DNA from 4 places in the Streptacidiphilus monticola genome. Region 2 is predicted to be linked to each of the others. Evidence: riboswitches for the same ligand, from Rfam matches in the RefSeq annotation. Region 2 holds a riboswitch; each other region holds the start of a gene.
The links. Region 2 has a riboswitch for cyclic di-AMP ahead of ACFP3V_RS00140 (transglycosylase family protein). Riboswitches for the same ligand answer to the same signal wherever they lie in the genome.
Positions count from the first base shown of each region.

Region 1: linked by a shared signal. The riboswitch ahead of ACFP3V_RS02965 (transglycosylase family protein) and the one ahead of ACFP3V_RS00140 (transglycosylase family protein) in region 2 are both predicted to bind cyclic di-AMP.
Region 3: linked by a shared signal. The riboswitch ahead of ACFP3V_RS31195 (M23 family metallopeptidase) and the one ahead of ACFP3V_RS00140 (transglycosylase family protein) in region 2 are both predicted to bind cyclic di-AMP.
Region 4: linked by a shared signal. The riboswitch ahead of ACFP3V_RS01855 (C40 family peptidase) and the one ahead of ACFP3V_RS00140 (transglycosylase family protein) in region 2 are both predicted to bind cyclic di-AMP.

Region 1 covers NZ_JBHSQJ010000009.1:36,007-44,517, reverse strand. The annotation lists gene ACFP3V_RS02985 (Ppx/GppA phosphatase family protein) at 1-592, opposite strand, end outside; gene ACFP3V_RS02980 (DUF501 domain-containing protein) at 595-1,140, opposite strand; gene ACFP3V_RS02975 (FtsB family cell division protein) at 1,163-1,546, opposite strand; gene eno (phosphopyruvate hydratase) at 1,698-2,978, opposite strand; gene ACFP3V_RS02965 (transglycosylase family protein) at 3,143-3,823, opposite strand; cyclic di-AMP (ydaO/yuaA leader) riboswitch at 3,827-3,946, opposite strand; gene ACFP3V_RS02960 (HAD family hydrolase) at 4,142-4,810, opposite strand; gene ACFP3V_RS02955 (GntR family transcriptional regulator) at 4,814-5,692, opposite strand; gene ACFP3V_RS02950 (hypothetical protein) at 5,843-6,061, shown strand; gene ACFP3V_RS02945 (cytochrome P450 family protein) at 6,058-7,317, opposite strand; gene ACFP3V_RS02940 (SDR family NAD(P)-dependent oxidoreductase) at 7,550-8,353, shown strand; gene ACFP3V_RS02935 (cache domain-containing protein) at 8,508-8,511, opposite strand, start outside.
Region 2 covers NZ_JBHSQJ010000001.1:21,613-30,123, reverse strand. The annotation lists gene ACFP3V_RS00155 (helix-turn-helix domain-containing protein) at 1-425, opposite strand, end outside; gene ACFP3V_RS00150 (GOLPH3/VPS74 family protein) at 918-1,604, opposite strand; gene ACFP3V_RS00145 (D-alanyl-D-alanine carboxypeptidase) at 2,729-3,895, shown strand; cyclic di-AMP (ydaO/yuaA leader) riboswitch at 4,135-4,290, shown strand; gene ACFP3V_RS00140 (transglycosylase family protein) at 4,297-5,490, shown strand; gene ACFP3V_RS00135 (GNAT family N-acetyltransferase) at 5,632-5,964, opposite strand; gene ACFP3V_RS00130 (hypothetical protein) at 6,071-7,132, opposite strand; tRNA gene ACFP3V_RS00125 (tRNA-Arg) at 7,550-7,622, shown strand; gene ACFP3V_RS00120 (hypothetical protein) at 7,965-8,246, opposite strand; gene ACFP3V_RS00115 (hypothetical protein) at 8,366-8,511, opposite strand, start outside.
Region 3 covers NZ_JBHSQJ010000185.1:1,716-10,226, reverse strand. The annotation lists gene ACFP3V_RS31225 (MFS transporter) at 1-251, shown strand, start outside; gene lhgO (L-2-hydroxyglutarate oxidase) at 293-1,492, shown strand; partial or broken gene trmB (tRNA (guanosine(46)-N7)-methyltransferase TrmB) at 1,672-2,429, shown strand; gene ACFP3V_RS31210 (PrsW family intramembrane metalloprotease) at 2,484-4,103, shown strand; gene ACFP3V_RS31205 (hypothetical protein) at 4,226-5,806, shown strand; gene ACFP3V_RS31200 (hypothetical protein) at 5,823-6,128, shown strand; gene ACFP3V_RS31195 (M23 family metallopeptidase) at 6,264-7,010, opposite strand; cyclic di-AMP (ydaO/yuaA leader) riboswitch at 7,024-7,158, opposite strand; gene ACFP3V_RS31190 (undecaprenyl-diphosphate phosphatase) at 7,262-8,185, opposite strand; gene ACFP3V_RS31185 (MFS transporter) at 8,310-8,511, opposite strand, start outside.
Region 4 covers NZ_JBHSQJ010000006.1:71,476-74,625, forward strand. The annotation lists gene ACFP3V_RS01850 (HAD family acid phosphatase) at 18-821, opposite strand; cyclic di-AMP (ydaO/yuaA leader) riboswitch at 1,287-1,448, shown strand; gene ACFP3V_RS01855 (C40 family peptidase) at 1,453-1,926, shown strand; gene ACFP3V_RS01860 (Gfo/Idh/MocA family protein) at 1,950-2,945, opposite strand.

The DNA of each region.
Region 1 (8,511 bases), on a different contig from region 2:
CCCCGGTGGTCAGCGGCACGGTCTCGGCAGCGAGGTCGAGCGCCTTCTCGATGTCCGCGCGCATGGCCGCCCAGTCCGCGCCGTGACGCTCGGTCAGGCGGACGCAGCCGATGTCCACGCTGCGCGCGGCCTCGACGTGGTCGGAGCCGAGCACGAACTCGGTGGACCCGCCGCCCAGGTCGAAGACCAGGTACGGGCCACCGCCCCGACCCGCCAACTCCTTGGTGGCGCCGGTGAAGGAGAGCTCCGCCTCCTCGTCCCCGGTGACCACCTCGGGGTCGACCCCCAGGATGCCGCGGACGCCGGCCACGAACTCGTCCCGGTTCTCCGCGTCCCGGCTGGCGCTGGTGGCCACGAACCGCAGGCGCTGCGCGCCCAGTTCGCGGATCACCTGCGCGTACTCCCGGCAGGCGGCGAACGTCCGCTCCAGCGCCTCCGGCGCGAGCCGCCCGGTCCGGTCCACGCCCTGCCCCAGCCGGACGATCGTCATCCGCCGGTCCAGATCCGTGAGCGCCCCGGTGTCCGGCTCGACGTCCGCCACCAGCAGGCGGATCGAGTTCGTCCCGCAGTCGATCCCGGCGACCCGCTGCACGCTCATGCCTCTCCCCCGCTCCCGGCCACCGGGTCCTGCGGCTCCGCGCAGACGCAGCGGCCCTTGAGCCACCACTCCGGCAGGGCCTCCAGGGCCTCGTCGCCGAGCGGGTTGACGCCGGGGCCCGCGGCCAGCGAGTGGCCGACGAGCACGTGCAGGCACTTCACCCGGTCGGGCATGCCGCCCGCGCTCGGGAAGCCCTCCAGCACCTCGACCGCGTCGCGCCGGGCGATGTAGTCCTCGTGCGCCGCACGGTACTTCGCGGCCAGCTCCGCGTCCTCGGCGAGGCGTGCCGTCTGCTCCTTCATCATCCCGTCCGCCTCCAGCGTCCCGATCAGGGACGCCGCCCGCGGGCAGGTCAGGTAGTAGAACGTGGGGAACGGCGTGCCGTCCTCCAGCCGGGGGGCCGTCTCGACGACGTCCGGAAGCCCGCAGGGGCAGCGGTGGGCGACGGCCCGCAGGCCGCGCGGCGTCCGGCCCAGCTGTGCCTCGATCGCGGCGCGGTCGGCCTCGGAGACGCCCTCGGCGGGGGGCTGATGCTGCGTCATGTCTGCTTTCTCGGTGCGTTGTTCAGTGCCCAGCCGTGTCCGCCGCGTCGATCGAGTCGAACAGGCTCCGGTACCACGGCTGCCCCGCGGCCTGCGGCTGCGGGCTCGCGCCGACCGCGGCGGCTGCCGCGGGATCGACGGAGGAGTACAGGGTCTCACCCGGGAAGCCGAAGTGGAGACGGGCACGCGCCTGCGCCTCGACGTAGGCCGGGTCCTGCCACCGCGCCTTCTGCCGCTGCAGCTCGTCCACACTGGCCTGCGCCTTCTGCGCGGCGGAGCGCTGCGCGGCGATCTCGGACCGCTGCGCGATGAACTGCCGGGTCGGGTAGGCGAGTGCCGCGACGAGCGCCACCAGCACCAGCGCGAGCAGCGCTGCCCGCCCCGTCAGCCTGGGTCGACGTGCCACGTTCCCTCCAAGGTGAGGCCGCACCTCCAGGGGCGCGAGGAACTGCGCGGGAAACCCACCACTCGCGGAGGTCCGTCCCGCAGGTGGGGCCGGACCTCCGCGAGTGGTGAGCTGGGCGCGCAGTTCCTCGCGCCCCCAAGGGGCTTGCGACTTACCCGTTGAAGCGGGGGAACGCGCCCCGGCCGGCGTATTCCGCGGCGTCGTCGAGGATCTCCTCGATCCGCAGCAGCTGGTTGTACTTGGCCACGCGCTCGGACCGGGCCGGGGCGCCGGTCTTGATCTGGCCGCAGTTCACCGCCACGGCGAGGTCCGCGATCGTCACGTCCTCGGTCTCGCCCGAGCGGTGGCTCATCATGCAGCGGTAGCCGTTGCGCTGGGCCAGCTCCACCGCGTCCAGCGTCTCCGTCAGCGAGCCGATCTGGTTCACCTTCACCAGCAGGGCGTTGGCCGCGCCCTCCTTGATGCCGCGGGCCAGGCGCTCCGGGTTGGTGACGAACAGGTCGTCACCGACCAGCTGGACCTTGTCGCCCAGCTCGGCGGTGATGGTCTTCCAGCCGTCCCAGTCGTCCTCGAACAGCGGGTCCTCGATGGAGACCAGCGGGTAGTTGGCGACCAGCTCGCCGTAGTAGGCGCTCATCTCGGCGGCGGTGCGGTTCTGGCCCTCGAAGACGTAGGCGCCGTCCTTGTAGAACTCGGAGGCGGCGACGTCCAGGGCGAGGGCGATGTCGCGGCCGGGCTCGTAGCCGGCCTCCTTGATCGCCTCGATGATCAGGTCCAGCGCGGCGCGGTTGGACTCCAGGTTCGGCGCGAAGCCGCCCTCGTCGCCCAGGCCGGTGGACAGGCCGCGGGCCTTCAGCACGGCCTTGAGCTGGTGGTAGACCTCGGTGCCCCAGCGCAGCGCCTCGGCGAAGGACTCGGCGCCGATCGGCGCGATCATGAACTCCTGGATGTCCACGTTGGAGTCCGCGTGCGAGCCGCCGTTGAGGATGTTCATCATCGGGACCGGCAGCACGTGGGCGTTCGGGCCGCCCAGGTAGCGGAACAGCGGGAGGTCGCTGGCCTCGGCGGCGGCGTGGGCCACGGCGAGGGAGACGCCCAGGATGGCGTTGGCGCCGAGCGAGGACTTGTCCTTGGTGGCGTCCAGGTCGAGCATCGCCTGGTCGATCAGCCGCTGCTCGGTGGCGTCGTAGCCGACGAGCTCCGGGCCGATCTGCTCGATGACGGCCAGGACGGCCTTCTCCACACCCTTGCCGCCGTAGCGGGACTTGTCCCCGTCACGAAGCTCCAGGGCTTCGAACGCACCGGTCGAGGCGCCGGACGGAACGGCGGCACGGCCGGTGCTGCCGTCGTCGAGGCCGACCTCGACCTCGACCGTGGGGTTGCCTCGCGAGTCGAGGATCTCCCGAGCTACGACGACGTCGATGGACGGCACAACTGGCTCCTTTGAGGATTCGGCGTTGTTACGTCATGAGCCTAGCCGCAGGACCGTCCCGGACCACTCGCGCCCACGGCCTGTCTCACGTGGTGGCGGCCCTACCCACCGGTAGTTCATCTGCCGGCCGGGCGGGGCCGCCCACGTGACGGTGTGTCAGCGCGTCAGAGCTTCAGGTGCTGCCCGACCTGGATCAGGTTGGGGTTGCCGCCGATGACGGAACGATTCTTCTCCCACAGGGCGTGCCAGCCGCCGGGGACGTGGTGCGCGGCCGCGATCGCGGACAGCGTGTCGCCCGGGCGGACCGTGTAGGTGCCGTGGCCGGACGGGGCGGCGCGGTGCGTGGTCGTCTTCGCGTGGCCGGTGCCGTGGCCGGTGCTCTTGTGGCTGGTGGTCTTCTTCCTGGTCGACTTGTGCGAGGACGCGGTCGACACGTTCGCCGGCGCGCCGCCGCGGGTCAGGCCCGCGCGGGGGCCGCAGACCGGCCAGGCGCCGGGACCCTGTGAGGCGAGCACCTTCTCGGCTATCGCGATCTGCTGGCCCTTGGTGGCGTGGTTCGCCGTGGCCGCGTAGGCGCCGCCGCCGTAGGCACGCCAGGTGGAGGCGGAGAACTGCAGGCCGCCGTAGTAGCCGTTGCCGGTGTTGATCGACCAGTCGCCGCCCGACTCGCACTGGGCGACCTTGTCCCAGGTCGACACGGACGCCGCCTGGGCGCTGCCGGCGCCGATCAGCGGGACGGCGATCGCGGCCCCCGCGACGCTGGTGGTGGCGACGACGGCCTTCATCCGGGTCTGCTTCACCTTGCGATGGCGGCCGTTGCCGGACATGAGAATGCCAGAGAGCATGACGGAATCCCTCTCCGACGCCTGCGAGGTGAGCTGTCGGGTTCGGGCCGTGAGGTAGCCCGGGCGCGTGCGCGCCTTCACCCCTAGCCGTGCGCTCCTGCTCCGCACCGGCGACTTACCTGGGTCCCCCGCTCCTGCCCGGTCGTGTCTCGACGTCCGCCCTCCGGTGGACAGGACTCGGCGTCCCGCAGGGCGGTCTCCGCGAAAGCGGACGGATGGGAGGCTAAGCAGACCGGTATGGAAATCACAAGCTTCGACACCCTTCGCGCGAGACACATCACAAAGTGCCCCTTTGTGTTTGAAGCTTGCGACAGCCCGTCAGAAGCATGTTCCCACAGGGATGTTCAGGGCGTTCCAGTCTGGCAGGAGGCGCGTCTCCGGCACGCCCGCCGCCAGCAGGCGGGCGCGGCGTTTCGGCACATGGCCGTAGAGCCCGACAAAGGGGACATCAGCCGCCTCCGCTGACAAACAGTCAGCCTCGCTGTCCCCCACGAAAAGGCAGTCACCGGGCCGGTCGGCCATGCCCAGGGCGGCGAGCGCCCGGCGCAGCGGCCACGGCGAGGGCTTCATCCGCGCCGGATCCGGGTCCCGTCCGAAGACCCGTCCGGCCAGGGCCTCTTCCAGCACCGGGCGGCCCCGCAGGAACGCCTCGACCGCCGCCGACGCGTTGTTGCTGACCACGGCGAGGCGCACACCCGCCGACGAGAACTCCTTGACCGCCTGCTCCACGCCCGGCGTCAGCTCCGCCGAGGGGACGGCCGCCAGCTCCTCCTGCTCCAGTAGCCCGTGCGCCTGCGCGGCGAGCCGGCCGGCCGGGAGCCCCGCCAACAGGGCATGCGGGTCCCGCTCCTGAGCCGGAGTCAGGCCCGCGTCCCGCAGCAGGTCGGCGATGCGCCGGGCGGCCAGGGCCGGCGGGCGCCCGGCGAACAGCGAGCAGACCGGGCCGTCGAAGTCGAGCAGGACGGCGGCCGGCAGTGGTGCGGTCACAGGTCACTTCCGTTGTCGTTCCAGGGACACACCGTACGGCTCGGCCTGCCCCCACCAGGAGTCGAAGAACTCCTGGGCCGCGTCGACGTACTGGCTGTCGATGTGGTTGTCCAGGACGGGGTGGCGCCGGCGGGCGAACAGCCGGCTGCTGAGCCCCGCGACGTCCAGCAGCCGCTGGTTGTGGCCGCCGACCTCCACCTCGCGCTCGATCAGCTCGTACCAGCCCTCCAGCACCTCGTCCTGGTTCAGCACGTACAACTTGGCCATCGGCGGAAAGGGCACGGTCCGCACCTCCACCACGGGCTCGCTGTCGACCAGTTGGTAGGTCCACAGCGTTCGGGCGGCGTTGGTCAGGGCGTCGACCTGGTTGGCCCCGATCCGGCGCAGCCGGTCCAACGGCCGGCGGTCGGCCGGGTCGACCACCAGCCGGGGGTAGGTCGGCGTCGCCGCGAAGTCGCACAGGAGCAGCCGGACGTGGAACTCCCGGAGCCGGTCGCGGCGGGCCCGCACCCCTATCAGCTGCGTCTCCAACGCGTTGACCAGCGACTCCGAGGTGACGCAGAGGGCGTCCACCCGCAGCGTTCCCTCCGCCAGGGCCCGGTCCAGGTGCCGTCCGAGCACCTCGAGCGTGCCGGGATGCCCCTCGCCGCCCTCGGCGCGGACCTGCCTGGGCAGGTGCGCCCGGGTGACCACCGCGCGTTTGCCCGGGCGGGTGACGATCAGGCCGTCCCGGGCCAGCTCCTGCAGCGCCTTGTGGACGGTGGCCCGGGCGACCCCGTACTCCTCCGCCAGCGCGCCCTCCGACGGCAGGGCCGTGCCGCTGCCCCACTCCCCCTCGGCGATCCGCCCCTCGATCCGCTGCCTGATCTCCTTGGACGCCATCTCGCTCGGCACCTCCTCGGTCCGCCTGCGCGCGAGCCTACTCCGGCACCCAAGTGACCAGGCGGAAACGGAACCTGTCTACCCGTCAACTGGACAGGTTATGCGCCTGTACAGCTCGGGCAGAACCTCGTCAGACAGGGGAGGTGACTGATGGAAGTTCCATCGAAGCTCGCCGAGTGGGTCCTCGACCTGCTGCTCCAGCTCAACCCCGGCCTGGACGCCACCGCGGTCCTGGTCGCGCTGCTCGCCCTGGCCTTTCGGGGTGAGTCCCGCTCCTTCGGCCGGCTCGTCCTGGCCATCGGCCTGGTCCTCTTCGTGACCGGCCATCTCGCCCTCCGGATCACCCTGCCGGGGAGCCGAACCTCCTAGCGGTCGCCGCCCTCCGCGGTGAACCGCACCGGCAGCTGCCGCAGACCCCGCATGATCAGGCCGCCCCGCCAGCGCAGGTCCTCTGGTGCGGCGGCCAGTTGCAGGTCGGGGAGGCGCTGCAGGATCTCACCGATGGCGTCCTGCGCCTCCAGGCGGGCCAGCGGGGCGCCGATGCAGTAGTGGATGCCGTGCCCGAAGCCCAGGTGCGGGTTGTCCCGCCGGGCGAGGTCCAGCACGTCGGGCCGGTCGAACCGGGCCGGGTCGCGGTCCGCCCCGGCGAGCACGACGAGGACCGGGTCGCCGACCGCGATCTGCTGGCCCGCCAGCGTCAGCGGCTCGGTCGCGAAGCGCCACGTCGCCAGCTCCACCGGCCCGTCGTAGCGCAGCAGTTCCTCGACCGCGGTCCCCAGCAGCTCCGTGTCCCCGGCGGCGAGTGCGGACTGCAGCCGAGCGCGCTGCGCCGGATGGGTGAGCAGCGCGTAGAGGCCGTTGCCGATGAGGTTGACGGTCGTCTCGAAGCCCGCGAACAGCAGGATGAACGCCATCGCCGCGGCCTCGTTCTCGGTGAGGTGCTCGCCGTGGTCGCTGGCCCGGATCAGCCCCGAGATCAGGTCCTCGCCGAGGTCGGCGCGTTTGCGGTGGATCAGGTCGGCCAGGTAGGTCCGCATGCGCTTCACCGCTCGGGCCACGCCGCCCCGGGGGCCGCCCTGGTGACGGATCATCATGCCGGCCCAGTCGCGGAAGTCGTCCTGGTCCTCGGCCGGGACGCCGAGCAGGTCGCAGATGGCGTAGATGGGCAGCGGGAAGGCGAACTCGTGGATCAGGTCCGCCTCGCCGCGCCCGGCGAAGCCGTCGATCAGCCGGTCGGTGAGCTCCCGGACCCGCGGCTCGAACTCCGCCACCCGGCGCGGGGTGAACGCCTTGGAGACGAGCCGGCGCAGCCGGGTGTGGTCCGGCGGGTCGATGTTGAGCAGATGGGTCATCAGCTCCGCGTTCCGCTCCCCCGGGATGCCCACGCGCCCGCTCCGGTGAGCCTGGCCGCTGTGCTGCGCGGGGTTCTTGCTCAGCCGTGCGTCCGCCAGCGCCTGACGCGCGTCGGCGTAGCGGGTGACGAGCCAGGCCTCGACGCCGCTCGGCAGCGTCGTCCAGTGGACGGGCGCATGCTCGCGCAGCCAGGCGTAGGCGGGGTAGGGGTTCGCCGCGAACTCCCACGAGAAGAGCTCGGGCCGGTCGGCGGGCGGCGGCGAGGACGGCATGTGCACCCCCCGACGTTAGCCGTGCGGACGCCGCCTTCCCCGCACGGGGCCGCGCCGCGGGGTGACGGCCCGTCACCGGGGGCCCGGGGGCTGTCCCGTGGGCCCGTGCGGCCGGGTGTGACATTCGCGACGCCGGGACGCGGGTCCGCGCCCTGTCGCTGCGCGGGTTCGAGTGCCTACGATCCCGGGAACGATCAGGGCGGTGCGGGCCTGGTGGGAGGAGAGTCGGGGCATGGAGATCGCGGGTGCGGTAGTCGTCGTGACCGGGGCGGCCGGAGGGATCGGTGCGGCGCTGGCGCGGCGGTTCGCCGCGGAGGGGGCGCGCGGGCTGCTGCTGGCGGACCTGGACGGCGAGCGCGTCGAGGACCTCGCCGGGGAGCTGGACCGGGCCGGCTGCCGAGCCGTGGGCGTGGGCAGCGACGTGACCCGCGAGAGCGACGTCCAGGCGCTCGTCGAGACGGCCGAGAAGCACCTGGGCCCGGTGGACCTCTTCGTCAGCAACGCGGGCATCGGATCCGGCGGCGGAATCGAGGTCGGCAACGAGGTGTGGCAGGCGGTGTGGGACGTCAACGTGATGGCCCACGTGTACGCCGCCCGCGCGGTGCTGCCCGGCATGCTCAAGCGCGGCCGCGGCTACCTGCTGCACACCGCGTCGGCCGCGGGCCTGCTGCAGATGCCCGGGGACGCGGCCTACACCGCGACCAAGCACGCCGCCGTGGCCTTCGCGGAGTGGCTGGCGGTGGCCTACGGCGACCAGGGCATCAGGGTCAGCGCGCTGTGCCCGCAGGGCGTCGACACGCACATGACGGAGAACGCGGCGGTGCGGTCCGTGCTGGGTGCCTTCGGCGAGATCGTGAGCCCGGAGCAGGTCGCGGAGGTGGTGGTCCAAGGGCTGGCCGAGGAGCGGTTCCTGATCCTCCCTCACCCGGAGGTCTCCAAGTTCGAGCAGGGCCGCGCCCTCGACCGCGACGGCTGGCTCTCCGGTCTCCGCAAGGCCGTCTCCGGCCTCGGCCCCACCCTGGGTCTCACCAGTTAGTTGCGGGGCCCTTCAGGCGGCGTAGCCGCCAGGGGCGCGGGGAACTGCGCGAGCAACTCACCACTCACGGAGGTTCGACCGTTGATCGGGGACGGACCTCCCCGAGTGGTGGGCTGGTCGCGCAGTTCCCCGCGCCCCTGGCGGGGCCTGCCACTCAA
Region 2 (8,511 bases):
ATCCCGGCGACGGAGGCCGCCGCGTAGTCCCGGGTCTGCAGCAGACCCGGGATCAGCAGCGACTCGTAAGTCAGCATCCGGGATGCCTCGGCCTCCAAGCCGATGTACACGCTGTACGGCAGATCGCCGAAGGCGTGCCACCAACCCCGCTGCCGCGACTCCCGGGCCATCGCCATCAGGCCCTCGACCATGCCCTCGTCGGTGACCCCGTACACCGTGCACAGGTCACGCACGTCGCGCTGGCTGATGCTGCGGCGGCCGTTCTCCAGTCGGCTGATCTTCGACTGGGAGACCAGCAGCTGCTGCGCGACCTCCTCGGCCGTGAGGCCCTTCTGCTCGCGCAGCTTGCGTAGTTCGGCGCCGAGCCGGCGTCGCCGGACGGTGGGGTTGACGCTGGCGGTGGACACCGGTCCTCCGGGATTCATTCGGTATGTCCTTGCGGTCAGCAGAATGCCACTCGGACACGCCGTCATGTGATCCCAACCGGGCGGAACTTGACTAACTGGCCCGGAGGCGGAACGATTCGCCATCCCTCCCGTGGGACTGCCACCCGTCAGGCGTGACCGTCTTCCGCCAACCGTCCCATACTCGATCACCTTTTCGCAGGCGAAAGCGGTGCAGGGGCGCGGCGAACCGCGCGAGCAACACCCCACCCGAAGGGTCCGTCCCGGATCGACGGGGGTCGGACCTTCCCGGATGGGGTGTGTCGCTCGCGTGGTTCGCCGCGCCCCTGGGCGCTGATGTCGCGTCAGCTCGTGCCGCGTCAGGGACCCTTCGCCCCATGAGCCGCGTCGTCAGGCGCGGTCGGCTCCAGGGCGGCGGAGCGTCCTCGTACCGGATGTACTTGGACGTTCCACCAACGCAAGGAGATGGCGGTGCCTGGCGGCGCGGCGGGGCGAAGGTTCGTTGACGCGGAACTAGCTTGCGGCGGCGCGGAGTACAGGTCCGCGTGCCGGTGTGGGGCTGGTCCGCCGGGGGGCGGGAAGCCCGTTCTGCACATCCATCACCGCATGTGCCACCATCCCGCCGAGCGGGTCGTAGCGGATCAGGTCCCGCAGCCGGGACCGCGAGGAGCGGCCCTCGTTGCCGGGGTACAGGTGCTTGCCGAGGCCCACCGCGTGGGCCAGCGCCGCCAGCGCCGCGGTGCGCGGGTCCGGCGGCACGCCGGTCCGGATCGCGGTGTCCAGCCGTTCCTTGATGGCGGCGTTGGTGCAGTCGTCCGACGCCTGGTACCGCGTCGTCGGCAGCACTCCGCACACCTGCCCCGGCACCGCCTTCACCATGGCGCAGCGTTCCAGGTGCGCCAGGTAGGTCTGCCGGAGGCCGAGTCGCGGCCCGCCGATCCACTGCACCGCCCGCACCGCGCTGCCGCGCCTTCGCAGCAGTTCGAGTGCGTGGTCGAGGGTCGGGTCACCGGTCGGCCGTGGATTCACCACGGTGATCCGGTCCCCGTCCGGGACGATCCTTCCTGCCATGGCCAGCTCCACGAGCTGGGCCCCGGCGAGTCCGAGGTCGAGGGTCTGCGGCTGCGCCGTGGTACCCGTGGCCGGGTCCAGTGCGAGCAACAGCAGCTCCTCCGGAACTGTTCTGCGGCTCCTGCCCATCCAAGCCTCCCCGCGTGGATGCCAACAGAGTGACGCCTCTCACACCCTGCTGTCGAGAGTGCCTTGAGAGTGACACCTTGCCGTGATCTGACGCCCCGTCGGATCACCGGCCCCGGAACCGTTCTGTCGACGCCTCACGTCTGGCACTGGGGCGGCCGCCTGCGTTGGGGACGGACTGAGGAATCGCCGGTCAGCGCCGTGGTGGTCGGCCAGGCCCGGTCGGGTGCAGGACACTTGGGGCAGCGAGTTTCCACAGGCGTGCGAGGAGGTTGGGTTACGTGGGCGAGTCCCCCGAGAGGGCGGAGCGGACCGGGGACGCTCGGCAGGAGGAGACGGCCCCTGCGGCGCAGGCTCCGGCGAGGACCGGGACGGCCGAGACCGTGGAGCCGAAGCCGGAGTCCCGGGCCGGGTCGGACGGATCGGCGAAGGCGGCGGCACGGCCGTTGGCCGAGGCGGCGGCGGAGTCCGATACCGCGCCCGAGGCCGAGGCCGAGGCCGGCTCGGAGCACGAGCCCGAGCTCGGGACGGAACCCGCGGCCCCGGCGGAGTCCGACGCCGGCCGCGAACCCGGGATCGCCCGTGCCGCCGGGGCAGGGGCGGCCGCCGAGACCGCCCCCGACAACGACGCCGCGCCCGCCACCGGGGCCCGGTCCCGGGAACCGCGGTCGGCCGCGCCGCGCGTGGACTCCCCGACCACCGCGCTGCGCGTCCCGCGTGACGAGCCGACCCGCACCCTGCGCCACGTCCGGCCGTCCGAGGCGGCCGGGCAGGCCGTCGCCGAGGGCCGTGCCCATCCCGAGCCGGTGGCGACTGACCAGGCGTCAGTTCCGTCCCGGGCGGGTACCACTGCCCGTGATGAGCAGCACACCGTCGCCGTGCCGCGCCCGTCCGGCGCCTCGGTCGCCCCGCCTGCGCCCCAGGTCGCCCCGTCCGCCGCCGGCGCTGCCGCGCCACGCCCTGAGCTGGGTCCTGAGCCGGGCCCGGAACCGGGACCGGAGACCACCTCCGAGGCGATGGAGATCCTCGCGGGCCTGAGCGCCAGGCCGATGACGCCGGCGCGGATCGCGCTGCGCCGGATCCGGCTGTGGGGCACGCTGCTGCTGATCCTCGCGCTGATCGTCGCCGTGGTGCAGGTGCTGCGCCCGTTGCCGTCCCCGCAGCTCAAGCTGACGGCGGCGACCGGGTACGCCTTCGACGGCTCCGCACCGACGCTCGACTGGCCGGCCAAGGGCCAGGCCACCGCCGAGGTGGTCGGACTGGGCAGCCTCGGCCACAGCGGCTCGGACAACCCGGTGCCGATCGCCAGCGTCACCAAGGTGATGACGGCCTATCAGGTGCTCAAGGACCACCCGCTCAAGCTGGGCGAGCAGGGCCCGACCATCACCGTCGACCAGCAGGCCGTGGACGACTACACCAAGGGCGGCCCCCAGGGCGAGTCCGTGGTCAAGGTGGCGCTGAACGAGCAGATCACCGAGTACCAGGCGCTGCAGATGCTGCTGATCCCCTCGGCCAACAACATCGCCCGCCTGCTTGGCCGTTGGGATGCGGGCAGCGACGCCGCCTTCGTCCGCAAGATGCAGGCCTCGGCGCAGGCGCTGGGTATGGGCAAGACCACCTACACCGATCCGAGCGGCCTCGACGGCACCACCCGCAGCACCGCCAACGACCAGCTCAAGCTGGCCGAACAGGTGATGCAGGACCAGGTGTTCGCGCAGATCGTCGGGACCGCGTCGTTCACGCCGCCGCTGGCGTCCGGGGTCATCTACAACAACAACGCGCTGCTGCAGAAGAACGGCGTCATCGGCGTGAAGACCGGCTCCAGCACGGCCGCGCTGGGGTGCCTGATGTGGGCGGCGCAGCAGAAGGTCGGCGGTGTGACCAAGACCGTCCTCGGCGTGGTGCTCAGCCAGCCGGCGACCGCGGAGACCGGCGGCTATCTGCCGAGCGTGCTGACCAACAGCAAGAAGCTGGTCGTCAGCGCCGAGCAGGCCTTGCAGGCCCACCAGTTGGTGAAGAAGGGCCAGGTCGTCGGGTATGTCGACGACGGCCTGGGCGGGCGCGTCCCGGTCGTGGCCGACCAGGACCTGACGGTCGTCGGGTGGGGCGGGCTGTCCGTCTCCGTCGCGCTGGAGCCGGTCACGGGCGGCGTCCCGCACCGCGCCAAGGCGGGCGCCGTGGTCGGCACACTGGTGGTCGGGAACGGCGGCGCCGGTTCCCAGACGACGACCGTCTCGCTGCAGTCGGACCTCGCCGAGCCGTCGTACGGAGCGCGGCTGACCCGACTGGGCTGAGCCGCCGCGCTCGGCTGACACAGGGTTAGGTCACATAGCTGGCGACCTGATATGGGCTCTATGTCCGTATTGAGTCGCCAGCTATGTCCGTTTTCTGACCTCCCTTCAGATATGAAGGTGTGACAGATACGGTCAGCAGCTTGTGATCTTTCGGTCTGCCGACCTAGGGTCCTGGACGTTCGCTTCCAAGCGGAGCCAGCACCTCCGGAACGCCGAGTCCTGCCGTCGGGGGTGCCGGGAACTCGCACATGCACCACGGCAGGAGCGGGGGAACCAGGTAAGTCGCCGCTGCGCGCGCCTTCGTGCGCACGGCTTGGGGTGAAGACGCCATGCGCGTCCGGGCTACCTCACGGCCCGAATCCGACAGCTCACCTCGCAGGCGTGGGAGAGGAACTCCATACATGCTGTCCGGAAACGGGCGCCATCGCGCTCCCAAGTCCCGTCGCATCGCCACCCGCCTGCTCGCCACCGTCGGTGTCGCCGGCGCCGGCGTGGCCGTCCCCTTCGTCGCCGCCACCAGTGCGCACGCCGCCTCCGTGTCCACCTGGGACAAGGTCGCGCAGTGCGAGAGCACCGGCAACTGGTCCATCAACACCGGCAACGGCTACTACGGCGGCCTGCAGTTCTCGGCCTCCACCTGGGCGGCCTACGGCGGCACGCAGTACGCCTCCACCGCCGACCGGGCCACCAAGGCCCAGCAGATCGCCGTCGCCGAGAAGGTCCTGGCCTCCCAGGGTCCGGGCGCCTGGCCCGTCTGCGGCCCGCGCGCCGGCCTGTCCCAGAACAGCGGCTCGCCGGACCTGTCCAGCCTCGGCTCGTCCAGCAGCTCCACCGCGACGAAGAAGTCCACCTCCTCGTCGTCCTCGTCCTCGTCCTCGTCCTCCGCCGCCGGCTCGTCCTCGTCCTCCTCGGCGACGACCGCCGACAGCGGCCGGACCTACACCGTGAAGTCCGGCGACTGGCTGTCGACCATCGCCATCGACCAGCACGTGTCGGGGGGTTGGGAGCGTCTGTACGAGTTGAACCGCGCCACGCTGACGTCCGGTCCCGACCTGATCTACCCCGGCCAGGTCCTGAAGCTGGGCGGCACCGCCACCACCGCCACCAAGTCGTCCGCGACCTCCTCCCAGGAGTCGTCCGACTCCGAGTCGGGTTCCACCGCGAGCGCGACCACGACCTCGGCCCGGAGCACCGGTTCCACCGTGACCCAGGCTGCCAGCAGCACCGTCTCCGGCAGCATGGCCGCGGCCGTCTCCTTCGCCGAGGCCCAGGTGGGCGACGCCTACGTCTGGGGCGGCACCGGCCCGAACGGCTGGGACTGCTCCGGCCTGGTCCAGGCCGCGCTGGCCAAGGCGGGCATCTCCGCCCCCCGTACCAGCTACGCCCAGGCCGAGGCGTCCACCCAGGTCTCGCTGAGCAACCTGCAGCCGGGTGACCTGCTGTTCTGGTCCAGCAACGGTTCCGCCTCGGGCGCGTACCACGTCGCGATCTACGTCGGCAACGGCAAGTACGTCGAGGCCGCCAACCCGAGCTCGGGCGTGAAGTACATGAACATCAGCGACTGGGCCCCGGACTTCGCCGGCCGCCTCCGCTGAGGTTCCGGCCGCGTTTCCGGCTGGCATTCCGGCTGACGTCTCGTCCGACGTCCGCCTGACGTCCCGTCACCACGCGAGCGGGGAGCCCCCGTCCGTCCGATCCCTCCGGACGGGGGCTCCCCGCTCGCGCGCTGTCCGGTGTCAGCGCTTTCCGTCCCCCGTGCCGGCGGGGTCCGCCTCGCCGGTCTCCACGTCGGTGAACTCCTCGGGATGGCGGGCCATCCAGTCCTTGATGAAGGGGCAGGTCGCCTTGATCCGCAGGCCGCGCGCCCGGCCGTCCTCGATGGCGGCGCGGGCGAGCGTGCTGCCGATGCCCATGCCCTCGTAGGGCACACCCACGACGGTGTGCTGATAGATCACCCGCTGGTCGTCGCGGACATAGGAGGCGAAGCCGACCAGCTCGTCCCCGATCCGTGCCTCGAAGCGGTGGGCCTGGGGGACGTCCTGGATCGTCACGTCCGTCTCGACTGCCATCGGTGCGCCTCTTTCCTCGTTCGTCTCCTCCATGGCCCCTGCCCCATCATCGGCGTGCCCACCCGGGCCTGCCAGTGCGACAGGCCCGGGTGGGCAGGCCGATCCGTCAGTTGAGCGGAGCGGTGTCCGAGCCGCCGACGAGGCCGCTCATCATGTCCCCGAGCGAGGCGGGGTCGAACTCGACGGCACCCGCGGGCGCGCTGACCGCGGCGGCGGTGTCCTTGAAGCCGAGCACCAGCGGCAGGTGCGTGCCCGGGTGCTTGGTGTCGAACTGGCCCGCGTCCAGGGCGACGCTGCTGAGGGTGCCGCTGCTCGTGTCGATCCCCAGGGTGGCGACGGCCGGCGTCGTCGGCACCCCGGTCGGCGCCGAGGTGGGCAGGCCGCCAGGGAAGCCCGGGATCGACTTCAGCACCGGGAAGACCTGCTTCTGCACGTCAGCGAGCAGAGTGCGGGTGTTGCCGGCCTTGAGCTCGACGGTGTCGATGCCGTCCTTCGTCCCCTTGTCGGTCAGGTGGACGTCCTTCTCGAACACGCCGGTCAGCGCATCGGTCAGCTTCTTCTGCTGGGCGGCGTCCAGCGAGGGCGCTGCGCTCGGACGTGCGGCGTTGGTGCCGGAGCCGGATCCGGAGCTCTGGAGGGACTTGGAGAACGACGCGAACTTGGCGGGGTCGATGCTGACCCACTTCCCCTGGAGCAGGTTCTTCAGCGCCCCCATGCTCGGCGGCAGGGAGGCGCTCATCGACCGCAGGTCGGCCAGGTCCCCAGCCGATCCCTGGTCACTCGGCCCGATCTCGGAGAGGGCGGCGAAGTCCAGCTTCAGGTACTCCTTGCCCGACACCGCCCGCACCTCGGCCAGGACGGCCCCCGTGCCGCTGTGCACGGTGAGGTCCATGTTCAGGCTCGGGTCGAGCTTGCCGGTGTCGGCGGACGCGCTCTGCAGGGCGTCCTTCACCGGCTTGTCGGAGCTGACAGCGACGGTGATGCCGATGCCCGCCATCTGCTCGGCCTGAGCCCGCGTCAGCTTGGGGCCGCCCGAAGGGTCCTGGGCGTCCAGCGCCAGCAACTGGTCGGCGGTGGCCCTGAGCTGGAGGTCGACGGTGATGGCGTGCCCGGCTCCGAGCTTGTCGAAGGCATCGTGCACCTTCTCGGCGGTGGTCAGTTCCTTCACCGCCCCACAGGCGGTCACCGCCGCGGCGACCGCGGCGGCGAGGGTCCCTGCGGCGACGGCATGACGTGCGCGAATCGGAGGCTCCTAGGAGAGGGGGTACCAGAGGTACGAAGCAGAGCGCGCCCGCACGGATGTGCGAGCACGCTGGGGTGCCGCCTACCTTACGTAGCTCTTACCTGGGGCCGGAGTGGGGGGTGGGGGTGGGGGCGGCATCGGCGTTCGGCGTTCAGCGTCCGCGTTCGGCGTTTGCATTGCCGACCGACCCTGGGCCGGGACAGGGGCGACTCGGCCCCGATGCGCGCCGACCCGCCATGAGCAGCCACCGCCAGGGCCGCCCACGGATCCGACCGCGCCGGTGCACTGATCCGCTAGGCTGTCCCTGGCCGCCGGGCACTCCCGGACGGCACGGAACGCCCCGCCTCAGTAGCTCAGGGGATAGAGCACCGCTCTCCTAAAGCGGGTGTCGCAGGTTCGAATCCTGCCTGGGGCACAAGGCAAAACGCCCCCGGCCGCATCGGTCGGGGGCGTTTTGACGGCAGCAGTTGACGGCAAGGGTCGGTCAGTTCGAACGCTGACGGTGCTTCAACAGCCGGTCCATGCGGCTGATGGCTTCACGCTGGGTGTCCTGCGCGACGTGCGTGTAGATGTTCATCCCGGGTTCGGCGGTGTCCAGGTCCACGACGAGCAGGCGGGACGGGCCGGTGGCGAAGGCCCCTGCTTTGGTCGGTTGGCCCGCCTCCAGGCGAGATCACTGCCCTCGGCGGCGTGGACCACCCGCTCCCAGAGGGGCAGCGGCGCGACCGGCGGCTTCATGCGGCCCGCCGTAGCTCGATCACGGGAGCCAGGGCGCTCGGGCGCGGGACCTCGGTCGGGCCTGCTCGGCGGGGCCGGGGTGGCTGCTGCCGGGCGGCGGGCTGGGGACGAACTCGGTGCCGCCCTGTTCGCGCAGCCCCCTTTCGCGGGCGAGCAACCGCAGGACGGGCGGTGCTCTCGCGCTTCTCCTCGGCCATGCGGACGGCGAGCGGTCCGGCCGCGAGGACGGGGGACAGGGGGTGGAGCCGAGCAGGGCGAGGCGGTGTTCGATGCCGCGCCAGGACTCGGCGTCGATGGACATCAGGGCTCCGAGTGCTCGGGGAGGTGGCCGCGCTGGGCGGCGGTGAGGGCGTCGCGCAGGTGGGCGGCGGCCATGGGCCGGACCGCGAGCGGATCGGCGGTGCTCTGGGTCAACTCCGGTCAGTGGAGGGACGCGAGGGCGTGGGCGAGCGAGGTGACGAAGTCCGAGACGACGGGGGCGAGGCCGGACGCGGCGGCGTAGAAGCCGAAGAGGAACGCGACGATCGACCCGCCGACGGGGGCCATCCGGGCGCGGACCATGAACA
Region 3 (8,511 bases), on a different contig from region 2:
CGACGGAGGAGTACGTGCGCTCGCACGGGCTGCGGCTGATCGTCTCCGCGATGGCGGAGCTGGAGTCCGGCGAACTGGAGGCGGCGGTGGACGCGGGCAACCGCGCGCTGGAGGTGGCCGGCCGGATCTCCTCCCAGCGCACCCGCGACTACCTGACGGAGATGCTGCGCCGGCTCGACCCCTACCGGGGCGAGCGGCTGGCCGAGGACTTCCTGGCCCGCGCCCGGGTGACGCTCGCCGCATCCGCCTGAGCAGGGCCTGAGTTGGCGGTTCCGCATGGTTGGATGACGGCGTGGTCTTTGACTGTGATGTGGTGGTGATCGGGGGCGGGATCGTCGGCCTGAGCGCCGCCTTTGCGATCGGCCGCGCCGAGCCGTCCGTGGACGTCGTGGTGCTGGAGAAGGAACTCGTCCTCGGCGCGCACCAGACCGGGCACAACAGTGGGGTGATCCACAGCGGGCTGTACTACCGGCCCGGCTCCCTCAAGGCGCGGTACGCGGTCGCCGGCGCGCGCGAGATGGCGGAGTTCTGCCGCGAGCAGGACCTGCCCTGCCAGGTCACCGGCAAGCTGGTGGTCGCCACCGACAAGGAGGAGCTCCCCCGGCTGCACGCCCTGGCGCAGCGCGGCCGCGAGCACGGCATCCCGCTGCGCGAGCTGGGTCCCGCCGGGATCGCCGAGTTCGAGCCCCACGTCACCGGCGTCGCCGGCCTGCACGTGGGCACGACGGGCATCACCGACTACGGCGCGGTGGCGCGCCGGTACGCGGACCTGTCGGGTGCTCAGATCCGCACCGGCAACGAGGTCCTGGCGGTGCGTCGGGACGGCGCCGGGGTGACGGTCACCACCCGGCTCGGGGAGGTCCGGGCGAGGCTGCTGGTCAACTGCGCCGGCCTGCACAGCGACCGGGTGGCGCGGCTGGCGGGCGACGAGCCAGGCGTGCGCATCGTGCCGTTCCGCGGCGAGTACTACGAACTTGCGCCCGCGGCACGGGACTTGGTCCAGGGCCTGGTGTACCCGGTGCCGGACCCGGCGTTCCCGTTCCTCGGCGTCCATCTGACCAAGGACCTGCGTGGCGAGGTGCACGTCGGCCCGAACGCCGTCCCCGCCGCCGCCCGCGAGGGTTACCGCTGGAGCGCGGTGCGCGCCCGGGACCTGGTGGAGACGGCGGCCTGGCCGGGGACGTGGAAGCTCGCGTCGCGCCACTGGCAGTCGGAGGTGGGGGAACTGCGGCGGAGCCTCAGCAGGCGGGCGTTCGCCCGCAGCGTCCGCAGGCTGCTGCCCGCGGTGCGGGACGGTGACCTCCTCCCCGCCCCGGCGGGCGTCCGCGCCCAGGCGGTGGGCCGGGACGGCACCCTGCTCGACGACTTCGCCTTCGCGGCGGGGCCCCGCGCGATCCACGTCCTCAACGCCCCGAGCCCCGCAGCGACGGCCTCCCTCCCGATCGGCCGCGAAATCGCCCACCGAGCCCTGGAAGCCCTCAAGGCCCGGTAGGTCACCCCACAGGGGCGCGGGGCTGCAGACATAGGCGGCTCCGCCGCGTGGGCGCGACGAGCCCACCACCCCCGGAGGTTCGACCCGCAGAGGGGGACGGACCTCCCGAGTGGTGTGCTGCTCCTGCTGGGGCCCCTCCCGCCGTGGGGGCACCCCGGCCGAAGGCTGAGGGAGGGCGGATTCCCCGCCCCCCGGGTCCAACTGCGCGTCCCCGTAGACTTGCGGGATTGTGAGTACTCCCGCACACCTGCACACCGAGCGTCGCATCCGCAGCTTCCACCCGCGCAAGGGGCGGATGTCCACCGCGCAGCACGACGCCCTCGCCCGCTCCTGGGCGGACTGGGGCTTCCGCGTGGACGGGAGTCACGTGATCGACCTCGACGAGCTGTTCGGGCGTCCCGATCCCGCCGTCGTCCTGGAGATCGGCTTCGGCATGGGCGACGCGACCGCGTCGATGGCCGCGGCCGACCCGGAGACCTGCATCCTCGCCGTGGACGTGCACACCCCCGGCCACGGCAACGTGCTGCGCCGGATCGAGTCGGACGGGCTGCGCAACATCCGCCTGGCCGAGGGCGACGCCGTCGTGCTCCTGCGGGACCAGCTCAAGCCGGAGTCGCTCGCCGGCCTGCGGATCTACTTCCCCGACCCGTGGCCCAAGGCGCGGCACCACAAGCGGCGGCTGGTGCAGCCGGAGTTCATGGAGCTGGCCCTGTCCCGGCTGCGGCCCGGCGCCGTCGTGCACCTGGCCACCGACTGGGAGCCGTACGCGGAGCAGATGCTCGAGGTGCTCTCCGGTCTGCCGCAGCTGGAGAACCTCCACCCGGAGGGCGACGGGTGGGCACCGCGTCCGGAGTGGCGGCCCTTCACGAAGTTCGAGCGGCAGGGCATCGCCAAGGGACACATCGTGCACGACCTCCTCTTCCGGAAGCGGTCCTGACGGCCCGTCGGGCTTCCCCTACCCCGGCTCACCTGCGCCCGCTAAGGTCATGGGGTGAGCAGCGCGCAGCCGGAGCCCTCGGCGGTCAACGAGATGCCAAGCCCCCTGCCGCAGGTGCCGCAGGCCGAACCGGGGACGGCTGAGCCGGCGTTCGCGCTGCCCGCGCGGTTCCGCTACAAGGCGCCGCGCAATCTGCTGGAGAACAAGGCGCTGCGGCTGACGGCCATCGTCATCGTGCTCGCGCTGTGCGCGGTGGCGATCATGGCCATGGTGCACAAGCAGACGGGGACCGCGGGGTTCACCGTGGGCCTGTGCCTGGCCGTGCTGCCGGTGCCGCTGGTGCTGGGCGCGTTCTACTGGTTGGACCGCGTCGAGCCCAAGCCCTGGCGCAACCTGCTGTTCTGCTTCGCCTGGGGCGCCTCCGCCGCGACGCTGGTCGCGATCCTGGCGAACACCTGGGCCACCTCGCTGCTGATCAGCCATCAGATCGGCGGTGGGGAGACCATGGGCGCCAGCCTGGTCGCGCCGCTGGTGGAGGAGTCGGCCAAGGGTGCGGCGATCCTGCTGATCTTCCTGTTCCGGCGCCGGGACCTGACCGGCATCGTGGACGGCGCGGTCTACGCCGGCTTCACCGCGACGGGCTTCGCCTTCACCGAGAACATCCTCTACATCGGCCGCTCCGTGCTGGACGGCAACGAGGAGGGCCTCGGGCTGACCGAGACCGTCGTCACCTTCCTGCTGCGCGAGGTGATGTCGCCGTTCGCACACCCGTTGTTCACCACGATGACCGGCATCGGCTTCGGCATCGCCGCGCTGACCCGGGTGCGGTGGCAGCGGATCTGCGCGCCGATCGCCGGCTGGGTCTTCGCGATGCTGCTGCACGGCACCTGGAACAGCGCCCCGGTGCTCGGGGCCTTCGGCTTCATCGGTGTGTACTTCCTGTTCATGGTGCCGCTGTTCGCGCTCACCGTGTGGCTGGTGGTCTGGTCCCGCGGCAGCGAACTGAAGGTGATCGCGCGTCAACTGCCGGTCTACGTCACGGCGGGCTGGCTGGCACAGCCGGTGCCGCTGGTGCTCTCGTCGATGCGGACCCGGCGGCAGGCGCGGGCGCTGGCGCAGTTCACCCAGGGCTCGGCCGGGGACCGGGCGATGCGCGAGTACCAGTCCTTCGCGACCTCGCTGGCCTTCCTGCGCGAGCGGGCGGCTCGGGGCGTGCCCACGCCGGACTTCACCGAGCGGGAGCAGGAGTTGCTGCACCACCTGTGGCAGCGGCGGCAGCAGGTGACGCCGGTGCTGGAACGGGTCGGCGCGCAGGAGTGGTACCGGACCCACCCGCCGGTCGCGCCCGGCTTCGCCTGGGGACCGGCCCCGGCCCCGGGACACCCCGCGCGGCTGCCGCAGCAGGCGGGCCCGGTGGCCGGGGCGCAGTGGCCGCACATGCAGCAGCCGCAGCAACCGTACGGCCGTCCCTACCCGCAGCCGTACGGGCACCCGTATCCGCAGCCGTTCCGCCCGCCGGGCTACCCGGTGCAGCCCTACCCGGGCGCGGGATACCGGCCCGCCGTTCCCCCGCAGCAGCCCGCGGTACCGGCGGAAGCGGAATCCCCGGCGGAGGCGCCGACGAGCGAACCGGCCCAGGCCGCTGACCAGCCACCGACAAATTCCGAGAGCTGAGTTACGCCGTACCGGAACCAACGGACACCGGTGGCGCGTTGTCCTTCCTAACCGCACAGTGACGTGCGGCGACGCCGACACAGCGTCAGGAGGCTGCGCCAGTGACCGATGGCATCTATCGCATGGCCGTGACCAGTGGGCATGGGCACCAGGAGACGGTCGCGCTCGCGGAGCAGCAGGTCAGACAGTGGCTCAAGGCCCTGCACTATGACGCTCCCAGTGGCGGCAACGGACGGGACCTGGTGGGTCCGCAGGCCGTCCTCGACCACGTGGTCCGGGGCCGGGCCGTCCAGGGGCGGCTGGCCCGCTGGCGGCTGCGCGAGTTCACCGTCCAGGGCATCTGGCAGACCTCACTGACCGTCAGCACCGGCAAGCGGGACGGGAAGACCTGGGTCCAGCTCGACTCCGAGCAGCTGCCGGTACGGGGTGAGACCCCCGCGAAGGCCCCTGTCCCGGCGCTGGCCCGTGGCCTGCTGGACGTGCTGGCGGCGGTCGAGGGGCCGCAGCCCGAGGCGGCCCGCGTGCACGCGCTGCCCACGGTGATCGAGCGGGGCGACGTGGACGCGATCCTGGACGAGCTGTGCGACCCGGACCGCCGGCTGCCGGTGGTCGTCGCCTCCACACCACTGCACACCGACTTCGAGGACTGGCTGGACCAGGTGGTCGACCCGGTCACCCGCGGCTGCACCGGGCTGGCCGTGCTCTACGCCCTCTCCCCCGGCGCCGAGCGGGCTTTCAACGGCGCGCTGGAGCACCACCGCGTCTACGGCGGCGCGATCCGCACCTACCTGCCCGGCCTGGACCCGGCCTGGGCCCCCGAGGCACCCCGGCACCGGGTGATGTCCCGGGCGACGATCGAGGACAACCTGCGCCGCGCCTCGGGCCTGCTGGCCTGGCTGCCGCGGCGGCTGGCGGTGCAGACGCCGCTGCCGGACGCGCTGGTGGGCCTGCCCCCGCTCAAGCCCAGCGGGCTGCCCGAGGCGGACGACGTCCAGCCGGGCGGCCTCCTGGTGGACCGCGATGAGGAGGAGGCGCACGAACAGCGCGCCCGTGCCGAGGAGTTGCAGGAGGTCCGCCGCTGGCTGCGGGCCGCGGAGGAGCGCGAGTCGCAGCTCGCGGCCGAGTACGACGAGCAGTACAGCGAGCTGCGCGCGGCCCGCTCCCAGCTGCGGTCGCTCACCGGCCTGGCCCCCCGGCGTCCGCACGGCGACGATCCCACGAGCTTCGCCGAGCTGGTGGACCGGCTGGAGGCGGAGGAGTTCCCCGGCCTGGTCTTCACCGGCGACCCCCGGCTCACCAAGGAGCTGGACGAGCAGACCGACCACCCCACCTGGGTGCGGATGGCCTGGGACGCCCTGCTGGCCCTGCAGGACTACGCCGAGGCCGCGGCGACCGGGACCTCGGGCGGCGACTTCCGCAGCTGGTGCGAGAACACGCCCCCGGACTGCCACGCGTTCCCCCCGCGCAAGGTGATCCGCGGGGAGTCGCGTACGGTCAGTACCAACAACAAGTGGAAGCGGGAGCGCCTGCTGCCGGTGCCACCGGAGGTGGACCCCTCCGGCCGTGTCTTCATGGGCGCCCACCTGCGGATAGGCGGCGGGGGCACGGCCCCCCGGCTGCACTACCACGACGACTGCTCGGGGACGGGCAAGGTGTACATCGGGTACATCGGCCTGCACCTGCACAACACCCGTACCAACTGAGAGGGATGACGACGCGATGGCCAGGGTTCCCGGAGGACTGCTCGCCGCGGCCGGACTGGTGGGCGGCTACGGCATCGCCCGCGCGACGGCGCGGCGCGAGCTGGGCGGCGTCGCGCTGCTGGCCGCGGGCGCGGCGGCGGCCACCCAGTGGACCCGCGCGGCCGGCCCCGCGACGGCGGCGGGGCTGTCCGGCCTGTACGTCGCCGCGTTCGCGGGCTCCCACCCCCTCGCGAAGAAGCTCGGCGCGTGGCCCTCCGTGCTCACGGTCACCGGCGTTGTCGCCACGGCGAGTTGGGCTCTCGCCGACCGCAGGCCCCGCTAGGGGCCGCAGGCCCCGCTAGGGGCGCGAGGAACTGCGCGGCCGACCCACCACCCGGGGAGGTCCGTCCCCCTGTACGGGTCGGACCTCCCCGAGTGGTGTGTTGCTCGCGCAGTTCCCCGCGCCCCTGAAGGGGCCCTACAGTGCGCCGTGGGCGGAGAGCCAGGAGAGAGGCTCGACGGGGTCCGCGCCGTCGGGACGGATCTCCAGGTGCAGCTGCGGGCCCGACGCGGGGGTCACCGCGCCGACGCGGCCGAGCACTTGGCCGGCCGGGACCGTCTGGCCCGCGCCCACCGCGATGGCGGACAGATGGCAGTACCAGACCTCCGTCCCGTCCCCCAGCCGCTCGATGACGCGGTAGCCGTAGGAGCCCGCCCAGCCCGCCGAGACGATCGTGCCGGAGCCCACCGACTGCACCAGGCTGCCCGCCGGGGCCGGCAGGTCGACGCCCGTGTGCAGATGGGACCAGTAGCCCGCCGCCTGCGGCGCGGGAAGCGGCAAGCCGGCCAGCGGGGCGGTGAGTTGGCCGAGCGCCGCGGCCTGTGCCTCCGCCGCCTCGGCCTGGGCGCGGGACCGCGCCTTCGCCGTGGCGGCCTGGGCGGCCGCGACCCGCGCCGAGTCGGCGTCCGGGGCGGTGGTCTGCGTGCGCAGCCGGTCCAGCAGGGCCGAGCCCGCGTCCGCGAGGTCCTGCGCGCTGACGGGGGCGTGGGCGTCGGGGACGGTCGCGGGGACCGGGGCGCGCTCCGCGGCGGTAGCCGGGTCGGCCAGGCCGATCACGCCCGTGGTCGCACCGACCGCCATCGCCGCCAGGCCGAGCGCGGCGGAGCCGCGCTGACGGGGCACCAGGGCCTCAACGGGGGCCTCGGTGGCCTGATATGACGCCATGACAGGCGCGCTCCCTTCCGTTCCTCGCGCCGACCGGGTTAGCTGACGGGTTCGGAGAGGATCGGAAGGTCTCCTACGGCCGTTACGGCCGATGCACCCCAGGTACGTGGTTCCCCGGTTCCCTCGCGGGATTAGGCGACTGCGTTATGGAACGGTAATCGTAAAGGCGCGTGATTCCAAGCACTTCCCCGGGGGCTGTTGGGTTCCGACCGAAGCTGTGTCCGCCCTGTCCGCTTTCGCCCCAAGTGCGGCTAGGAGAGCGACAGATACGCCAGGCTGCCGAGCCCCGCGACGGTGCAGTAGATCGCGAACGGGGTCATCGTCTTCGTCTCGAAGTACTTCGTCAGGAAGCGCACCGCGACGTAGCCCGCGACGAACGCGCACACCGACCCCGCGGCCACCTGGCCGAGGATGCCGTGGCCCTGCGGGCCCGCCAGTTCGGGGAGCTTGAGCACGGCCGCGCCGCCGATCACCGGGGTGGCCAGCAGGAAGGCGAAGCGGGCGGCGTCCTCGTGGCGCAGGCCCTTGAAGATGCCCGCGCTCATGGTCACGCCCGAGCGGCTGATGCCCGGCAGCAGCGCGAGGATCTGCGCGGCACCGATCATGACGGCCTGCCCCCAGCGGAGCTTGACGATGCGTCGGTCGGAGAGGATGTCCGGGTGGACGTCCTCCTCGTAGGCGCCAGGCAGCTCGTCCCCGGCCCGCCTTCGGCCGGTGCCGCCGCGGCGCAGGCGCTCCGCGATCCACAGCACCAGGCCGTTCAGGGTGAGGAAGAGCGCCGCCGGGACGGGCTTGCCCAGGTGCTCGCGGAAGACCTTGTCGAGCGCCACGCCGGCGATGCACACCGGCACCGTGGCCACGATCAGGAGCCAGGCCAGCCGCTGGTTGACGGTCTCGATCCGGCGCTCCCGGACCGAGCTGAAGAAGCCCTGGAACACCCGGACCCAGTCCCGCCAGAAGTAGACGACCAGGGCCAGGGCGGTCGCGAAGTGCAGGGCCACCAGCACCGAGAGATAGGGCGAGTCGGCGGCGGACATGTCCAGGTCCGTCTTCCAGTGGCCGCCGATCAGGGCCGGGATCAGGATGCTGTGGCCAAGGCTGGACACCGGGAACAGCTCGGTGACGCCCTGGAGCAGGCCGACGCCGATCGCTTCTGGATAGGTCAGGACGGACATCAGCGGCCTTCGGCTACACGGGAGTTGACAGAACCGGGCCCGAAAGTACTACAAGCCTGTAGACAACGGGCCCGGATCTGTCAGCTGTTCACCGAGATACCGCCCAGAGTTCACGCCGGGGCGCTCAGGCCGCGTGGACGGGCACCCGCTCCGCCACGACCAGGCTCGGGCGCACCGTCTCCGGCGCGTTGTCCTGAAGCGGCGTCAGCACCGCGCGCAGGCGCACTGCCAGCACCGCGATCAGCACCGTGCTCGCCGCCATCACCAGCAGGTAGAGCGGCGACAGTCCGGAGCCGACCAGCAGCACGCCGACGGCCGGGCCGATC
Region 4 (3,150 bases), on a different contig from region 2:
GCGCCCCGGGGGGCAGCTCAGGGGAGGAAGTACATGGGGTTCGGGAGCTTGTAGGTCTGCTCGGAGTAGCCGCCGTTCAGGTCGCTGAACTGGTCGCCGAAGTTGGCCGTGATCGTGTACCCCAGGGCCTCCAGATGGGCGCGCGTCCCGGACTTGTAGTCCACCGTCGAGCACGTCCACGTCGTCGGCGTGGCGCAGTTGCTCAGGTACGCCGGCGGGTTGGCCTTGTTCTTCAGGAACAGGTGGGCGTCGTCCGCATCGGGGAAGCCCTGGGACGACAGCTGCCGCACCGTGTCCGCCCGCTGCGACTCCGGGCGACCGGTGATGTAGAAGACCGTGTAGCCCTGCGCCTTGGCCCAGTTGGCCAGGTCGTTCATGCCGAAGACCGCGGGGAAGTTCTTCGTCGCGATGTACTGCGCGTTGCTGGCCGCGTTGTAGACGAAGGTCGTCTCCAGCTCGTAGTTGTAGGTGGACAGCGCGGTGTCGTCCACGTCCAGCACGATGGCGCGCCTGCCGCTGTGGTCGTGCTTGATCTTCTGCGCCAGGTACTTCTCGGCCTTGGCCTCTATGCCGTACACCTGGATCGCGTAGTTGCTGCTCGACGAGGCCCAGTGCTCGCCGTTGGCGTCCACGGTGTCGCCGTAGTACGCCTTGATCTGGTTGACCTCGTCGGTCATGTTGGTGATCTGCTTGTCGCTGGTCGGCGCCGAGGTGTCGGCGAGGGCGAGCCCTCCGCCGGCCACCACTGCCCCGGCGGCGACGCCCACCGCCAGGGTGGCGAACGTGCGCGAGTGGTTCTTGAAGGTCCGTGCGAGCGTCAAGACTGGCTCCTTCAGCCACGGAGGCATCGGTAAGGCGATACGGAGGTAGTTCTTACCGTCCTCGGGGCGCCCTTGTCTATGCGCGTTGACAAACCTGAGCCCTTCGCGCCAGGTCCGTGCGCCGCCCCCTCGGCCGCCGCGTCCCGGCGTGTCGCGACGATGGCGGACCCGGGTGGTGGAACTTCCCGGGCGTCATCCGAATTGGCGTGAGTTCTCTCACAATTCCTTGGAAAAACCGCATGTCAGCGCGGTCGCAGCCGCCTCGGGGAGAATTTTTCGAAGGCGTCTCCGAATACGCCGATCGGGCGCAGATCGCCGTTCAAACCGGGCGTGACAAGCCTCACAACGGGCCTTCAAAACGTGAGATCTTCCTGAAGATGTGCCAATACTGACGGCCGAACAGCAAGCCCCCGCTGAAGTGGCGGGGCGGTCCGGGCGGACGCCGAGTCTCGCCACCGTCCGGGCGCCAGGTGCTCACCCACCTGACAGGCGAGAGCGGGAGACCCAGGCAGGACGGGGCGCGGTCGGTACCAGCGCTCCTTGGGGTGAAGCCACAGCCGTGGCCGGGCAACTTTCGGAGCCCGAACCCGACAGGATCAACTTTCGCAGGCGGTTCCGGAAGGGCTCTCACATGTCCTCGTCCTCTGTGGCCCCTCGTTCGCATGCCCGCCTCCGGGTCGGCGTGACTTCGGCGGTCGCCGCCGGAGCCGTTCTCGGCGGCGTCGTCCTCTCCTCCCAGGCGCAGGCCGCCACCCCGACGTACGGCGCCAAGGCCATCAAGGTGGCGGCCGCCAAGAAGGGCGCTCCCTACCGCTGGGGCGCGGTCGGCCCGACCCGGTTCGACTGCTCCGGCCTGACGCTCTACAGCTTCAAGAAGGTGGGCAAGTCCCTCCCGCGCACCGCGCAGCAGCAGTACAGCAAGGTCCGGCACATCTCCGCGAGCCAGCGGCAGGTCGGCGACCTGGTCTTCTTCCACAGCGGCTCGCACGTCTACCACGTGGGCATCTACGCCGGCGCGGGCAAGATCTGGCACGCGCCGCACACCGGCGCGGTGGTCCGCCTGGAGCGGATCTGGACCAAGTCGGTCTGGTACGGCCGGGCCTGACGTCCCGTCGCCGCCGCCCCGGCTCACTCGCCGGGGTAGCGGACCCCGATCTGCGCCCGGGCGGCGTCCAGGACGGCCATCACGTCCAGGGTGTCCTGCCGGCTCACCGACGGACTCTCCAGCAGTCCCGCGCGCAGGCAGCGCATGACCTCCTCGGCCTCGTGGACGTAGCCGCGTCCGCGCCGGGGCAGTTCGACGGTCTCCCCCGCCGTCGGGTCGCCGTCGGCGCGGTACCAGGTGAACCGGTCCGCGCGGAAGAAGGGCGAGGGGACCTCGATACGCCCGAGGTCCCCGGCGACCACCGCGCGGACCGGCGATCCTGCGGTGATCCCGCAGGACAGCGCCGCCAGCGCGCCGTCCTCCCAGCCGAGGAGCAGCCCCGTGGTGGCGTCCACGCCCTCCGGGGTGAGCGTGGCCCGGGCGGTCACCTGCGCGGGCTTGCCCAGCATCATGTGGGCGAAGGTCACCGGGTAGACGCCGAGGTCCAGCAGCGCCCCGCCGCCCAGCTCGGGGTTGCGCATCCGGTGCTCGGGGGCGAAGGGGCCGGGCACCCCGAAGTCGGCCTGGACCAGCGCGACCTGGCCCACCGCACCGTCGGCCACGAGCTCGGCGACCCGGCGCGCGACCGGGTTGCAGCGCATCCACATGGCTTCCATCAGGAAGACGCCCTGCTTGTGCGCCAGGTCGAACAGCGCCTCGGCGTCCTGGAGGTTGAGCGTGAACGGCTTCTCGCACAGCACCGCCTTGCCCGCGGACAGCAGCAGCGCGCTCGCCGCGTAGTGCGCGTTGTGCGGGGTGGCCACGTAGACGACGTCCACCTCGGGGTCCTCCGCGAGGGCGGCCCAGGTGCCGTAGGCGCGCGGGACGCCGAACCGGGCGGCGAACGAGTCCGCCGCCGCCTGGGTCCGGGAGGCGACGGCCACCAGTTCGGCGTCGGGCAGCAGTTGCAGGTCGGCGGCGAACTCGGCGGCGATGCCGCCGGTCGCGAGGATGCCCCAGCGGATCTTCTCGGTGCTCATGGGCGCCATCCCACCCCCCGATCCGAAGAAGCGTCAACCCCGGGCGGCGGAACCGGAATTCGCCCGGATTCCGGAAACCTGGTTCGGACGTGTGCGGTGCAGCGGACCCGTCCGGCAATCCGGAACCGGCCGGGGTGATTCCCTGGAATAGCCGGTCGGCCGAATTCGCCGCACCGTGCGTCCGGTTCTTCCGGAGCAATGCGGG